One region of the Pseudomonas sp. ABa2 genome, then DNA from elsewhere that is predicted to be linked to it. Evidence: predicted binding sites of a transcription regulator. Region 1 holds the regulator's gene; the other holds the start of a gene.

Region 1 (7,096 bases):
CTCCACCGCCGAGATCGTCACCCTGCTGCCCTTGATCAAGCGCCTCGGCATTCGCCTGATCAGCATGACCGGCAACCCGGACTCGCCGCTGGCCAAGGCCGCCGAAGTCAATCTCGACGCCCGCGTCACCCAGGAGGCCTGCCCACTGAACCTGGCGCCGACTTCGTCCACCACCGCCAGCCTGGTGCTCGGCGACGCCCTGGCCATCGCCCTGCTGGAAGCGCGCGGCTTCACCGCCGAAGACTTCGCCTTCTCCCATCCCGGCGGCGCCCTCGGCCGGCGCCTGCTGCTCAAGGTGGAAAACGTCATGCACGCAGGCGAAGCCTTGCCGCGGGTGAACCGCGGCACCAGCCTGCGCGACGCCCTGCTGGAAATGACCCAGAAGGGCCTGGGCATGACCGTGGTGCTGGAAGACGACGGCCGCCTGGCCGGCATCTTCACCGACGGCGACCTGCGCCGCACCCTGGACAAGGGCATCGACGTGCGCCAGGCGCTGATCGACGAGGTGATGACCCCGCACGGCAAGACCGCCCGCGCCGAAATGCTCGCCGCCGAGGCGCTGAAAATCATGGAAGACCACAAGATCAACGCCCTGGTGGTGGTCGACGAGCAGGACCAACCGGTCGGCGCGCTGAACATGCACGACCTGTTGCGCGCGGGGGTGATGTGATGAACGACCTGTTGCGCCGCGCCCGCGCGATCAAGCTGGCGATCTTCGACGTCGACGGCGTGCTCACCGATGGCCGCCTGTACTTCCTCGAGGACGGCAGCGAGTTCAAGACCTTCAACACCCTGGACGGCCACGGCATCAAACTGCTGATCGCCTCCGGCGTGCGCACCGCGATCATCAGCGGGCGCAAGACCCCGGTGGTCGAGCGCCGCGCCAACAATCTCGGCATCCAGCACCTGTTCCAGGGCCGCGAGGACAAACTCGTGGTGCTCGACGGCCTGCTCGCCGAACTGGGCCTAAGCTACGAGCAGGTCGCCTACCTGGGTGACGACCTGCCGGATCTTCCGGTGATTCGCCGGGTCGGATTGGGCATGGCCGTGGCCAGCGCCGACGCCTTCGTCCGTGAGCATGCCCATGGCGTGACCCAGGCGCGCGGCGGCGACGGCGCGGCGCGGGAATTCTGCGAACTGATCATGCGTGCCCAGGGCACGCTGGATGCGGCCCAAGCCGCCTACCTGTAGAGCACAGCATGCAGCGTAAAGCCCTCAACTACCTGATCTTCGCCCTGATCGCCTCCCTGGTCGCGGCGCTCGGCTACTGGAACATCGCCCCCGACGGCGACCGCCAGGCCCAGCCGGCAGACAGCGACAACGCCGTGGACTTCTACGTGGTCGGCGCGCGCACCGTGCAGTTCCAGGACGACGGCAAGCTGCACTACCGCATGACCGCGGACAAGCTCGAACACGTCAAGGCCAGCGACATCACCCTGGTCAGCATGCCCAAGCTCGACCTGTACCGCGGCAGCGAACTGCCGTGGAAGGTCACCAGCCAGCGCGCCGAGGTCTCCCCCGGCGGCGTCGAGGTGGAACTCATCGACGACGTGCGCATCGCCCGCACCGACGCCGAGGGCCGCCCGACCATCATCACCAGCAGCCGCATGACCGTGATTCCTGACAAGGAATATGCGCAGACCGAGCAAGCCGTTAGAATCGTCGCGGCCAACGGGGTGACCACGGCACAAGGAATGAAAGCGTACTTGAACGACGGCAGGATGCTCCTGCAGTCCAACGTAAGAGGCCAGCATGAGGTTCGTTAACACCCTCCCCCTGATTCTCAGCCTCGGCGCCGCATTGGGAAGCGCGGCGGCCTGGGCCCTGCCGTCCGACCGCGAGCAGCCGATCCGCATCCAGGCCGACAGCGCCGAGCTGGACGACAAGCAGGGCGTGGCGGTCTACCGCGGCTCCGTGATCATCACCCAGGGCACCCTGAAGATCACCGGCGACACCGTGACCATCACCCAGACCGCCAGCGGCGACATCGACGTGTTCACCTCGGTAGGCAAACCGGCCTACTACGAGCAAAAGCCGGCGGCGGACAAGGAAATCGTCAAGGCCTACGGCCTGACCATCCAGTATTTCGCCAGCAACGAACGCATCGTGCTGATCGACCAGGCCAAGGTGATCCAGGAAGGCAACACCTTCGAGGGCGAGAAGATCGTCTACGACACCCAGCGCCAGATCGTCAACGCCGGCCGTGCCACGGGCACCAACGTCAGCGTGCCGCGCCCGCGTATCGACATGATCATCCAGCCGAAGAACAAACCCGCGGACCAGCAGGCACAGCAGTAATGGCCATTCTCAAAGCCCAACACCTGGCCAAGAGCTACAAGGGCCGCCAGGTCGTCCGCGACGTCAGCCTGAGCATCGAGAGCGGGCAGATCGTCGGCCTGCTCGGCCCCAACGGCGCCGGCAAGACCACCTGCTTCTACATGATCGTCGGCCTGGTGCGCGCCGATCAGGGCCGCGTGCGCATCGACGACCTCGACGTCAGCCACCAACCCATGCACGGCCGCGCCCGCGCCGGGATCGGCTACCTGCCGCAGGAAGCCTCGATCTTCCGCAAGCTGTCGGTGGCCGACAACATCATGGCCATCCTCGAGACGCGCAAGGACCTGGACCGCGCCGGCCGCCAGGCGGAGCTGGAAAACCTGCTGCAGGAATTCCACATCCACCACATCGCCGACAGCCTCGGCATGAGCCTGTCCGGCGGCGAGCGCCGCCGCGTGGAAATCGCCCGCGCCCTGGCCACCAACCCCAAGTTCATCCTGCTCGACGAGCCCTTCGCCGGCGTCGACCCGATCTCGGTGGGCGACATCAAGCAGATCATCCACCACCTCAAGACCAAGGGCATCGGCATCCTGATCACCGATCACAACGTGCGCGAGACCCTGGATATCTGCGAAACCGCCTACATCGTCAACGACGGCCAGCTGATCGCCGAGGGCGACGCCGAGACCATCCTCGCCAACCAGACGGTGAAAGAGGTTTACCTGGGCCACGAATTCCGCCTGTAGCTCGCCCGCTATTTCACTACAGAAATATGGCAAGCCCTAGGCAAAGCCGAGAAGTTCAGGCATATAATTTGCTTCCTGGTGGCGCCGCGGCGCCCTGTAGTGGAAGGCGTAACCCGCCGGTGAATTAAGGTCTGCAATGAAACCATCGCTAGTCCTCAAGATGGGCCAGCAGCTGACGATGACCCCGCAGCTGCAACAGGCTATCCGCCTCCTCCAACTGTCGACCCTGGACCTGCAACAGGAAATCCAGGAGGCACTGGAGTCCAACCCCATGCTCGAGCGCCAGGAAGACGGCGACGACTTCGACAACAGCGACCCCATGGCCGACGGCGCGGAAAGCGCCGCGCCCACCCCGAGCAAGGAAGACAGCTACCAGGAAACGACCCCCACGGTCGACAACCTGGAAGAGGGCGAATGGGGCGAACGCATCCCCAACGAGCTGCCGGTCGATACCGCCTGGGAAGACGTCTACCAGACCAGCGCCAGCAGCCTGCCGAGCAACGACGACGACGAGTGGGACTTCACCACCCGCACCTCCAATGGTGAGAGTCTGCACAGTCATCTGCTCTGGCAACTGAATCTGGCTCCGATGTCGGACAAGGATCGACTGATCGCCGCCACCCTGATCGACTGCATCAACAACGACGGCTACCTGGAAGAAAGCCTCGAGGAAGTCGCCGAATCCTTCGACCCCGAGCTGGACGTCGAACTGGACGAGGTGGAAGTGGTGCTGCACCGCATCCAGCAGTTCGAGCCGGCCGGCATCGGCGCCCGCGACCTGCGCGAATGCCTGCTGCTGCAACTGCGCCAGTTGCCCGCCGGCACGCCCTGGCTGAGCGAGACCCAGCGCGTGGTCGGCGACTACCTTGAACTGCTCGGCAGCCGCGACTACGCCCAGCTGATGCGCCGCAGCAAGCTCAAGGAAGACGAGCTCAAGCAGGTCATCGACCTGATCCAGCGCCTCAACCCGCGCCCGGGTTCGCAGATCGAGTCCAGCGAGCCGGAATACGTGGTGCCCGACGTCATCGTGCGCAAGCACAACGACCGCTGGCTGGTGGAGCTGAACCAGGAGGCCATGCCGCGCCTGCGGGTCAACCCGCAGTACGCCGGCTTCGTCAAACGCGCCGACTCCAGCGCCGACAACACCTTCATGCGCAACCAGCTGCAGGAAGCGCGCTGGTTCATCAAGAGCCTGCAGAGCCGCAACGAGACGCTGATGAAGGTCGCCACGCAGATCGTCGAGCACCAGCGCGGCTTCCTCGACTACGGCGACGAGGCGATGAAGCCCCTGGTGCTGCACGATATCGCCGAGGCGGTGGGCATGCACGAGTCGACCATCTCGCGGGTCACCACGCAGAAGTTCATGCACACCCCGCGCGGCATTTACGAGCTGAAATACTTCTTCTCCAGCCACGTCAGCACCGCCGAGGGGGGCGAATGCTCGTCCACCGCGATCCGCGCCATCATCAAAAAACTGGTTGCCGCAGAAAACGCGAAAAAGCCGTTGAGCGACAGCAAGATCGCTGGTTTACTGGAGGCACAAGGCATCCAAGTCGCCCGTCGGACAGTCGCTAAGTACCGCGAATCCCTCGGCATAGCGCCCTCCAGCGAGCGCAAGCGACTGATGTAGGCCAGATCGATTGGAAGCCTCTCGCTTCCAAGCCAAAGTGTTCCGGCGGCGGGTCGCATAGGACCCGCCTCTTACACAAGGCAACAAGGAGAAAGCGGTATGCAAGTCAACATCAGTGGACACCAGCTGGATGTGACCGACGCCCTGCGTGACTATATCGGCGAGAAACTCGGCCGATTGGAACGCCACTTCGACAAGATCACCAACGTTCAGGTGACCATGGAGGTCGAGAAGCTCAAGCAGAAGATCGAAGCTACCCTGCACGTCGCCGGCGGCGAGGTCGTCGCCAACGCCGAACACCAAGACATGTACGCCGCCATCGACCTGTTGGCCGACAAACTCGACCGTCAACTCATCAAGCACAAGGAAAAGCAGCTCGAACGCCTGCAAGGCGCCACGGCCCGCTGACATTCCCCATCCATGATCCGACTTGAAAACATCCTGACCCCCGGCCGTTCCCTGGTGAACGTGCCGGGCGGCAGTAAGAAACGCGTGCTCGAACAGATCGCCAATCTGGTGGCACGCGACCTGCCCGACCTGGATGCCCAGGACATCTTCGAAAGCCTGATCGCCCGCGAGAAGCTCGGCTCCACCGGCTTCGGCAACGGCATCGCCATTCCCCACTGTCGCCTGGCCGGCTGCAGCGCGCCGATCAGCGCGGTGCTGCGCCTGGACACCGCGGTGGACTTCGACGCCATCGACGGCGCCCCGGTCGACCTGCTGTTCGTCCTGCTGGTGCCGGAAGCGGCCACCGACGCCCACCTCGAACTGCTGCGCCAGATCGCCAGCATGCTCGATCGCCAGGACGTCCGCGAACGTCTGCGCCAGGCCCCGGCCAGCGCGGATCTGTACCAGGTGGTCGTGGACATCCAGAACGGTCAATAAGCATGCGCCTGATCATCGTCAGCGGTCGCTCCGGCTCGGGCAAGAGCACCGCCCTCGATGTACTTGAGGACAACGGCTTCTACTGCATCGACAACCTGCCCGCCGGCCTGCTGCCGGATCTGGCCGAACGCGCCCTGCTCAACACCGAGATGCTGCTGCCGCAGGTGGCGGTGTCGATCGACGCGCGCAACCTGCAGAGCCACCTCAAGCGCTTCCCGGAACTGCTCGAACAGGTGCGCCAGCGCAACATCCGCTGCGACATCCTCTACCTCGACGCCGAAGACGAGACCCTACTCAAGCGCTTCTCGGAAACCCGCAGGCGCCATCCGCTGACCGACGAGAACCGCTCGCTGGCCGAGGCCATCGCCGATGAGAGCCAGGTACTGGCGCCCATCGTCGACCTGGCCGACCTGAAGATCGACACCACCCACCTCAACCTCTACCAGCTGCGCGACAGCCTCAAGCTGCGCCTGCTGGGTCAGCCTGAGCCGGGCACCGCCTTCCTGATCGAATCCTTCGGTTTCAAGCGCGGCATGCCGGTGGACGCCGATCTGGTGTTCGACGCGCGCTGCCTGCCCAACCCCTACTGGAAGCCGGAACTGCGCGACTTCTCCGGGCTGCAGCAGCCGGTGGTCGACTACCTGGCGGCGCAACCGGAGGTCGAGGAAATGTACCAGGACATCCTCGCCTACCTGGAGAAATGGCTGCCGCGCTTCGCCGCCAGCAACCGTGCCTATGTCACCATCGCCATCGGCTGCACCGGCGGTCATCATCGCTCGGTATACCTGGCCAACCGCCTGAGCCAGGCGCTGAAAAAACCGCTGAAGAACGTCCAGGTGCGTCACCGCGACCTCAGCTAAGGAACTCCGCCGCGATGCCAGCCCGTGAAATCACCATCATCAACAAGCTCGGCCTGCACGCCCGCGCCGCCGCCAAGTTCGTCGGCGTGGCCAGCACCTACCCCTGCCAGGTGCGCATCGGTCGCTCCAGCGACAGCCTGGTGGACGGCAAGAGCATCATGGCGGTGATGATGCTGGCGGCCGGCAAGGGCACCCCGGTGCACCTGCACACCGAGGGCGAGCAGGATCACGAGGCGCTGGACGCGCTGGTCGGCCTGATCGAGAACTACTTCGAGGAAGGCGAGTAACCCCCCCAAAAAACCACAAGGCCACCCGCGGGTGGCCTTGTCGTTTCGGCCCATCTCAACTGCCGGCGACGGTCATCTTCTCGATCAGCACCGAGCCGGTGCAGATATTGCCGCGCCGTTCCAGGTCGCGGCCGACCGCGACGATCTGGCGGAACATGTCGCGCAGGTTGCCGGCGATGGTCACCTCCTGCACCGGGAACTGGATCTCGCCGTTCTCCACCCAAAAACCGGCGGCGCCGCGCGAATAGTCGCCGGTGACCAGGTTCAGGCCCTGGCCCATCAGCTCGGTGACCAGCAGGCCGCGCCCCATGCGTTTGAGCAGAGCGACCTGGTCTTCGTCGCCATGGCTGACGAACAGGTTGTGCACGCCGCCGGAGTTGGCCGTGCTCGGCAAGCCCAGCTTGCGTCCGG
Region 2 (7,096 bases), 950 kb from region 1:
TCACGGTAGGCCTCGACGCTGAAGGCTTCGCCCTGCTTGAGGAAGCGCTCGCCATCGTTGGGAATGATTTCGTCCAGCGCCACGCGGTTGCGCTCGCGGTCGATTTCCACCAGGTAGCTCTGGAATCGCTGGCTGCGATCCTTGAACTGGATCACCAGCGGGTCGTGGTTCTGTTGCAGTTGGCGCAGGGTGGCAATGATTTCCACGGGTGCCTTGAGCACCTTGGGCGGCTGAGGACCATTTTCCTCGTTGAACGCGCTGGACACAGTTCGGAACTCTCCGAGTCATCGACTACAACGGCACTAGAATACTGGCAGAGTGCCTGCGTGTCCCTGTGCTTTTTCTTGTGGTGGCTCAGGCCTGGCTGAGTGGCCTTTGCTGGGCGATTCTAGCCGCACTGCCACTGCTGTCATAGAGCCCCGGCGTCTCACCGCCGCGGAGGATGCCGAGGATGCTGCCGACCGAGGCCTGGTTGGCGCGGATCAGTCGGCCGTTGCGCAGGTTGGCCTCCTGGCAGCGCTGCAGCAGGGCGGACAGCGCCTCGCTGCGTGCCAGCAACTGTTCGCCCAGCGCGGAGCCTGCCGCCAGTGCGCCGAGGCCGTCGCGGTCGGCGCTCAGGCCGGCGGCCAGGAGCAGGCGACTGCGCTCGCCGCCGTGCTGCTGGAGCAGGGCGAGCAGGGGTTGTTTGTCGCTGAGTAGGCTGTCCAGGCGCGGCAGGTCGCGCTCGGTCAGGGCCTGGAATTCGGCATCGATCAGCTCAAGCAGTTGCTCGGCGGTGCCGATATCGGTGGTGAACAGGTCAAGCAGGGCAGTGTCGTGCATGGCGGGCTCTTGGGGGTCGGGCGTCCAACACCCCCAGCGCAGCCCTGGGACTAGCGCTGGGATTCGAAGTTGAGCAGTTTTTCGGCGACGCGCTGACTGTCGACCTGGTAGCTGCCGTCGGCAATCGCCTGTTTCAGCTGGGCCACGCGCTCCTTGTTGACGATTGGCTGGTCGCGCAGCTTCTCGCCGATCTTCTGCAGCTGCTGCGCCTCGCGGCTCAGCTGTACCGGCTCGCCGGTCTTGGCGGTGTTCTGCTCATCGCCGCCGGCGACCGGCGCCTGAGTCGGCGTTGCCGGCTCGTTGCGATTGCCAGCCTGAGTCGCGCCGGTACGCCCCGCGTTGGCGGGCGTATTGGCATTGTTCAGCCGGTTGAAGTCGATGACCATGATGCAGAACCTCGGACGATATGGTGGACGCTTGCCAAGCTTTCGGCCGCTGCCGGTAAAACTTTAGGGCTATTTTCGCTGCGTCGTTAAACAGTGTAGGAAATCGCCTTGCCGTTGCGCTACAAGAAACATGCCTACATGGCCACTTGCACTTGTCCGGGGCCGATCACGCGGGCGCGCACCACCCGTTGCGAACGCAGGTTGCGCACGTTGATCTGCTGGCCGGGAGCACCGTCGCTGAGCGCTTCGCCGGGCATTCGCACGTTGATCGTGCCGCTGCTGGCGCTGATCACCACCTGGTCGCCGCGACGGATCGCCTCAGCCACCTGCAGGTGGTTCGGCGCCAGAACCTGGTTATTGCCCAGCTGGCGCGTCAATTTCTTGCCGATCGCCTGGGCCGGATCGGTCAGGTAGCCCTGACGGAGCTGGCCGACGTCGCGCTCGACCATGCTCAGGTCGGCGGCGCCGACCACACTCATGCGTTTGAGCGGGCGGGTCAGCACCGCCACCTGGCGAAACAGGCGCACCTCGGCCGGCACGAACACGGTCCAGGGCGCGCTGCCTTCGCAGCGTACCCGCGTGGTGACACGCCCAATGGGTTGTGCCGGGCTCTCGAGCTGCGTAGTCAAAGGCTGGTCGCACAGAGGCAGGCGCAGTCGCGGGTCGAGTCGACTGACCTGAATCTCATGGCGGCCCTGGATTTCGCTACGCTGTAAATGGTCGACTACGGCCTGCTCAAGAAAGGCCTCGGTGGCGCCGATAAGCTGGTCGGTACTGGTGAAGGCCGCCGCAGCGCTGCCGCTGTAGCCGATCGCCGGCAAAGCGAGTAAAACGGGCAGGGCGCCCAGGCACTTTGCCAGCAGCTGACGGAATGATGACGTTCTTGGCTTCATGACCAATGCAAAGCAAGCCCCGTGCCGCCTGCTAGGCTGCAAGGGGTTGGCGTTACTAGACGATAAGGAGTCCGGGCATGGCCGGGTTGATGGATTCGGTTAACCAGCGCACCCAACTGGTAGGGCAGAACCGCTTGGAGTTGCTGCTGTTCCGCCTGGAAGGCCCGCAGCTGTATGGCATCAACGTGTTCAAGGTGAAGGAGGTGCTGCAGTGCCCCAACCTCACCATCATGCCCAAGTCCAGCCCGGTGGTGCGCGGGGTGGCCAATATCCGCGGCGGCACCATCCCGATTCTCGACCTGTCCATCGCCACCGGGCGGGCGGCCCTTGAAGACCTCAAGACCAGCTTCGTGATCATCACCGAGTACAACACCAAGGTGCAGGGCTTCCTGGTGCGCTCGGTGGAGCGCATCGTCAACATGAACTGGGAGGAGATCCATCCGCCACCCAAGGGCGCCGGGCGCGATCACTACCTGACCGCGGTGACCCGCCTCGACCAGCAGCTGGTGGAGATCATCGACGTGGAGAAGATTCTCGCCGAGGTGGCGCCCACCTCCGAGGTGATCTCCGCCGGGGTGATCGACGAGCAGGTGCAGAGCAGTGCGGTAACCAAGCACGTGCTGATCGTCGACGACTCCTCGGTGGCGCGCAAACAGGTGTCGCGCTGCCTGCAGACCGTGGGCGTGGAGGTCACCGCGCTGAACGACGGCCGCGAGGCGCTCAATTACCTCAAGCAGATGGCTGACGAGGGCCAGCGCCCCGACGAGGAGTTGCTGATGCTGATTTCCGACATCGAGATGCCGGAGATGGACGGCTATACCCTGACCACCGAGATTCGCAGCGATCCGCGCATGCAGAAGCTGCATATCCTCCTGCATACTTCGCTGTCCGGGGTATTCAACCAGGCGATGGTGAAGAAGGTCGGCGCGGACGATTTCCTCGCCAAGTTCAAGCCGGACGACCTGGCCTCTAGGGTGGTCGAGCGGATTCGCGTGGCGGATGGGGGCTGAGGGGTGACCTTCGGCGAATGTTATGGTCGGTGAGGCGGCACTAGTGTCTTCAGGTAATTTGGATTTCGAGCAGTTCCGGACTTTCCTGGAAAAGGCCTGCGGCATTCTGCTGGGCAGCAACAAGCAGTACCTGGTCTCCAGCCGTCTGAACAAGCTGATGGAACAGAACGGCATCAAGACCCTGGGCGAGCTGGTGCAGCGCATGCAGAACCAGCCGCGCAGCGGCCTGCGCGAGCAGGTGGTCGATGCCATGACCACCAACGAAACCCTGTGGTTTCGCGACACCTACCCCTTCGAGGTGCTGAAGAACCGGGTGCTGCCGGAGTTGATCAAGGCCTATCCGGCGCAGCGCCTGCGCATCTGGTCGGCGGCCTGTTCGTCCGGGCAGGAGCCCTATTCGCTGTCGATGTCGATCGACGAGTTCGAACGGACCAATATCGGCCAGCTCAAGGGCGGGGTGCAGATCGTCGCCACCGACCTGTCGCCGTCGATGCTGGCCAACTGCAAGTCCGGCGAGTACGACAGCCTGGCCATGGGCCGCGGCCTGGCCCAGGAGCGCCTGCAGCGTTATTTCGACCCCAAGGGGCCGGGTCGCTGGCAGGTCAAGGCGCCGATCAAGAACCGCGTCGAGTTTCGCCCGCTCAACCTGCTGGACAGCTACGCGGCGCTGGGCAAGTTCGACATCGTTTTCTGCCGCAACGTGCTGATCTACTTTTCCGCCGAGGTGAAGAAGGACATCCTCACGCGCATCCATGCCACGCTCAAGCCGGGCGGCTACCTGTTCCTCGGCGCGTCCGAGGCGCTCAACGGCCTGCCCGAGAAGTACCAGATGGTGCAGTGCAGTCCGGGCATCATCTATAAGGCCAAGTAGTGGCGCGGTCGCCCTCAGTGGAGCAGAACGGGAGGCCTTGGCCTCCCGTTTGCGTTTCCTGGCCTGGGGATCTCGCCTGTACGTTGTCCGGACCCCGTTGCGCCGAGGCGGCACCCCGTGGGAGGCGCGTCAGCGGCGACTTCCACTCTCCTGAGCCTTCCGTGGCCCGAAGGCAGCCCGGGGGGGCTTCCCTGGCCGGCAATCGCATCCGGGCTACTCGGTTTTCGCGGGCGCCATTCGATCTGTCCATTGGTGATCGAGGCCGCTCCCCGGCATCACCGCCGGGCGGCAAACAGTCGAACGGCCTTTGCCGCTCGCTTGCCTATGGGCGGTAAGGGCTTGCCGCTTTGCCGCTTGCGTTGTCCCGTTATTTGTTTAAATGGCTGATTTATAAGTGATTTATTAGTTGGCACAAGCTTTGCTGAATGTCTGGCAGGAAAGACCAGACTGCCCCAGCGGCAAAGGTTGCAGAGCATGAGCATCAATTTCGGCAAGGCCCTCGGTATCCACGAACAGGCACTCGGCTTCCGCGCCCAGCGTGCCGAGGTGTTGGCCAACAACATCGCCAACGCCGATACCCCCAACTACAAGGCGCGCGATCTCGACTTCGCCAGCGTGCTGGCCGCGCAGAGCGCCAAGCAGCAGCGCGGCAACGTCGCCCTGGCGCGCACCGACGGCCGCCATATCGGCGCCGAGGGCATCGCCACCGGCCAGGCCGAGCTGGCCTATCGCACGCCGCTGCATGCCTCGCTGGACCAGAACACCGTCGACCTGCAGATGGAGCAGTCGAACTACGCCGAGAACTCGGTGCACTTTCAGGCCAGCTTCACCTTCCTCAACAGCAAGTTCAAAGGGCTGACCAGCGCCCTGCGCGGCGAATAAGGAGCGCGACCATGTCCCTTGCCAGTGTCTTCAATATCGCCGGAACCGGCATGAGCGCGCAGAGCACGCGCCTCAATACCATCTCCAGCAACATCGCCAACGCCGAAACGGTGTCCTCGAGCATCGACCAGACCTACCGCGCCCGCCATCCGGTGTTCGCCACCGTGTTCCAGCAGGCCCAGGGCGGCGACCGCGGTTCGCTGTTCGCCGAGCAGGACGAGGCCGGCCGTGGCGTGCAGGTGCTCGGCGTGGTCGAGGATCAGAGCAGCCTGATGCCGCGCTACGAGCCGGATCATCCGGCGGCGGACGCCGGCGGCTACGTGTACTACCCCAACGTCAACGTGGTCGAGGAGATGGCCGACATGATTTCCGCCAGTCGCGCCTTCCAGACCAACGTGGAAATGATGAATACCGCCAAACAGATGCTGCAGCGCGTGCTGACCCTGGGTCAGTAAGTCAGCGAAAGGGAGTCAGGCATGAGCACAGTCAGCGGCACCAGTTCGGTACTGGATCAGTACCAGATCAAGCAGGACACCACGCAGAACAAGGAACTCGGCAAGAACGAGTTCCTCAACCTGCTGGTGGCCCAGTTGAACAACCAGAACCCGCTGGAGCCGCAAGGCAACGGCGAGTTCATCGCCCAGCTGGCGCAGTTCAGCCAGGTCGAGGGCATCGAGAAGCTCAATACCAGCATGGAGTCGCTGCTCTCCGGCTATCAATCGTCGCAGGCGCTGCAGGCCTCGTCGCTGGTCGGGCGCAAGGTCATAGTGCCGAGCGAGAAGGCGGTGGTCGACACCAGCGAGAGCTTCAAGGCCAGCACGGTGCTGCCGGTCAGCAGCAGCAACGTCTACGTCAACGTCTACGACAGCGCCGGCTCGGTGGTCACGCGCATCAACCTGGGCGAGCAGGCTGCCGGCAACGTCAGCTTCATCTGGGACGGCAAGGATTCCAGCGGCAAGCTGATGCCGCCCGGCACCTACAAGTTCGAGGCGCAGGCCACCTACGGCGACGAGACCAAGGGCCTGTACACCCTGCTGCCGGCCAACGTCGACAGCGTCACCCTGGGCGGCAGCGAGCTGATGCTCAACCTCGCCGGCCTCGGCAGCGTTCCGATTTCCCAAGTGCAAGTCATCGGCCAATAACTATTGCCGCCGGCAGTTCCGGCAAAGGAGTCCTCCATGTCGTTCAATATTGGTCTCAGCGGCCTGCGCGCCGCGACCAAGGATCTCAATGTCACCGGCAATAACATCGCCAACGCCGGCACCGCCGGCTTCAAGCAGTCGCGCGCCGAATTCGCCGATGTCTATGCCGCCTCGGTGCTGGGGTCCGGCTCCAACCCGCAGGGCAGCGGGGTGCTGCTCGGCGACATCTCGCAGCAGTTCAACCAGGGCAACATCAATTACACGCAGAACGCCCTGGATCTGGCGATCAACGGCAACGGCTTCTTCGTCACCAGCAACAACGGCGAGATCAGCTACACCCGCGCCGGTTACTTCGGCACCGACCGCGACGGTTTCATGGTGAACAACTTCGGCTATCGCCTGCAGGGCTACTCGGTCGATGCCAACGGCAACCTGCAAAACGGCGTGGTCAACGACATTCGTATCCAGACCACCAACCAGGAGCCGCGCGCCACCGCCAACCTGGATCAGACCTTCAACCTCAACTCGAACAATACCGTGCCGACCACCGTGCCGTTCGACCCGACCGATCCGACCAGCTACAACTCGTCCACCTCGACCAACATCTACGATACTCAGGGCAACGCCCACGTCTTCACCCAGTACTTCGTCAAGACCGGGGCCAACAGCTGGACCATGAACGTGCTGATCGACGGGCGCAATCCGGACGATCCGACCCTGACCACGCCGTCCAGCGTCGATCTGCAGTTCACCACCGCCGGCCAGCTCGACGTGGCCGCGCTGATCGCCTCGACGCCGACCGGCTTCACCGTGGCCGCCGACGGCACCATCGACCTGAGCAGCTGGGTGCCGGCCGCGCCGGACAACTCGGTGCCGCCGGTGTGGGGGCCGAACGGGGCGACGGCCAACGCGACGGGAGTCAATATCGATCTGCGCCAGTCGACCCAGTTCGCCAGTTCCTTCGCGGTCAACAGCGTCAGCCAGGACGGCTATACCACCGGCCAGCTGGCCGGCCTGGAAATCGACGACACCGGGGTGATCTTCGCCCGTTACACCAACGGCCAGTCCAAGGTGCAGGGACAGGTGGTAC

The links. The regulator sigma-54, encoded in region 1, starts transcription at its own class of promoters, with help from an activator protein. The targets are predictions, from matches to a motif close to ANTGGCATNNANNTTGCTNT.
Region 2: the regulator sigma-54 is predicted to act here: its motif matches at 4,388-4,407, upstream of flgB (flagellar basal body rod protein FlgB).

The regions. Positions count from the first base shown of each region.
Region 1 is NZ_CM155239.1:867,725-874,820, reverse strand. Features, by position in the region: gene AC1G9C_RS04245 (KpsF/GutQ family sugar-phosphate isomerase) at 1-670, shown strand, start outside; gene AC1G9C_RS04240 (KdsC family phosphatase) at 670-1,191, shown strand; gene lptC (LPS export ABC transporter periplasmic protein LptC) at 1,200-1,766, shown strand; gene lptA (lipopolysaccharide transport periplasmic protein LptA) at 1,753-2,298, shown strand; gene lptB (LPS export ABC transporter ATP-binding protein) at 2,298-3,023, shown strand; gene AC1G9C_RS04220 (RNA polymerase factor sigma-54) at 3,160-4,653, shown strand; gene hpf (ribosome hibernation-promoting factor, HPF/YfiA family) at 4,753-5,061, shown strand; gene ptsN (PTS IIA-like nitrogen regulatory protein PtsN) at 5,074-5,538, shown strand; gene rapZ (RNase adapter RapZ) at 5,541-6,398, shown strand; gene AC1G9C_RS04200 (HPr family phosphocarrier protein) at 6,413-6,685, shown strand; gene pmbA (metalloprotease PmbA) at 6,741-7,096, opposite strand, start outside.
Region 2 is NZ_CM155239.1:1,822,091-1,829,186, forward strand. Features, by position in the region: gene AC1G9C_RS08985 (flagellar brake protein) at 1-266, opposite strand, end outside; gene AC1G9C_RS08990 (flagella synthesis protein FlgN) at 355-822, opposite strand; gene flgM (flagellar biosynthesis anti-sigma factor FlgM) at 873-1,208, opposite strand; gene flgA (flagellar basal body P-ring formation chaperone FlgA) at 1,343-2,101, opposite strand; gene AC1G9C_RS09005 (chemotaxis protein CheV) at 2,179-3,111, shown strand; gene cheR (protein-glutamate O-methyltransferase CheR) at 3,155-3,982, shown strand; gene flgB (flagellar basal body rod protein FlgB) at 4,457-4,864, shown strand; gene flgC (flagellar basal body rod protein FlgC) at 4,876-5,319, shown strand; gene flgD (flagellar hook assembly protein FlgD) at 5,341-6,006, shown strand; gene flgE (flagellar hook protein FlgE) at 6,043-7,096, shown strand, end outside.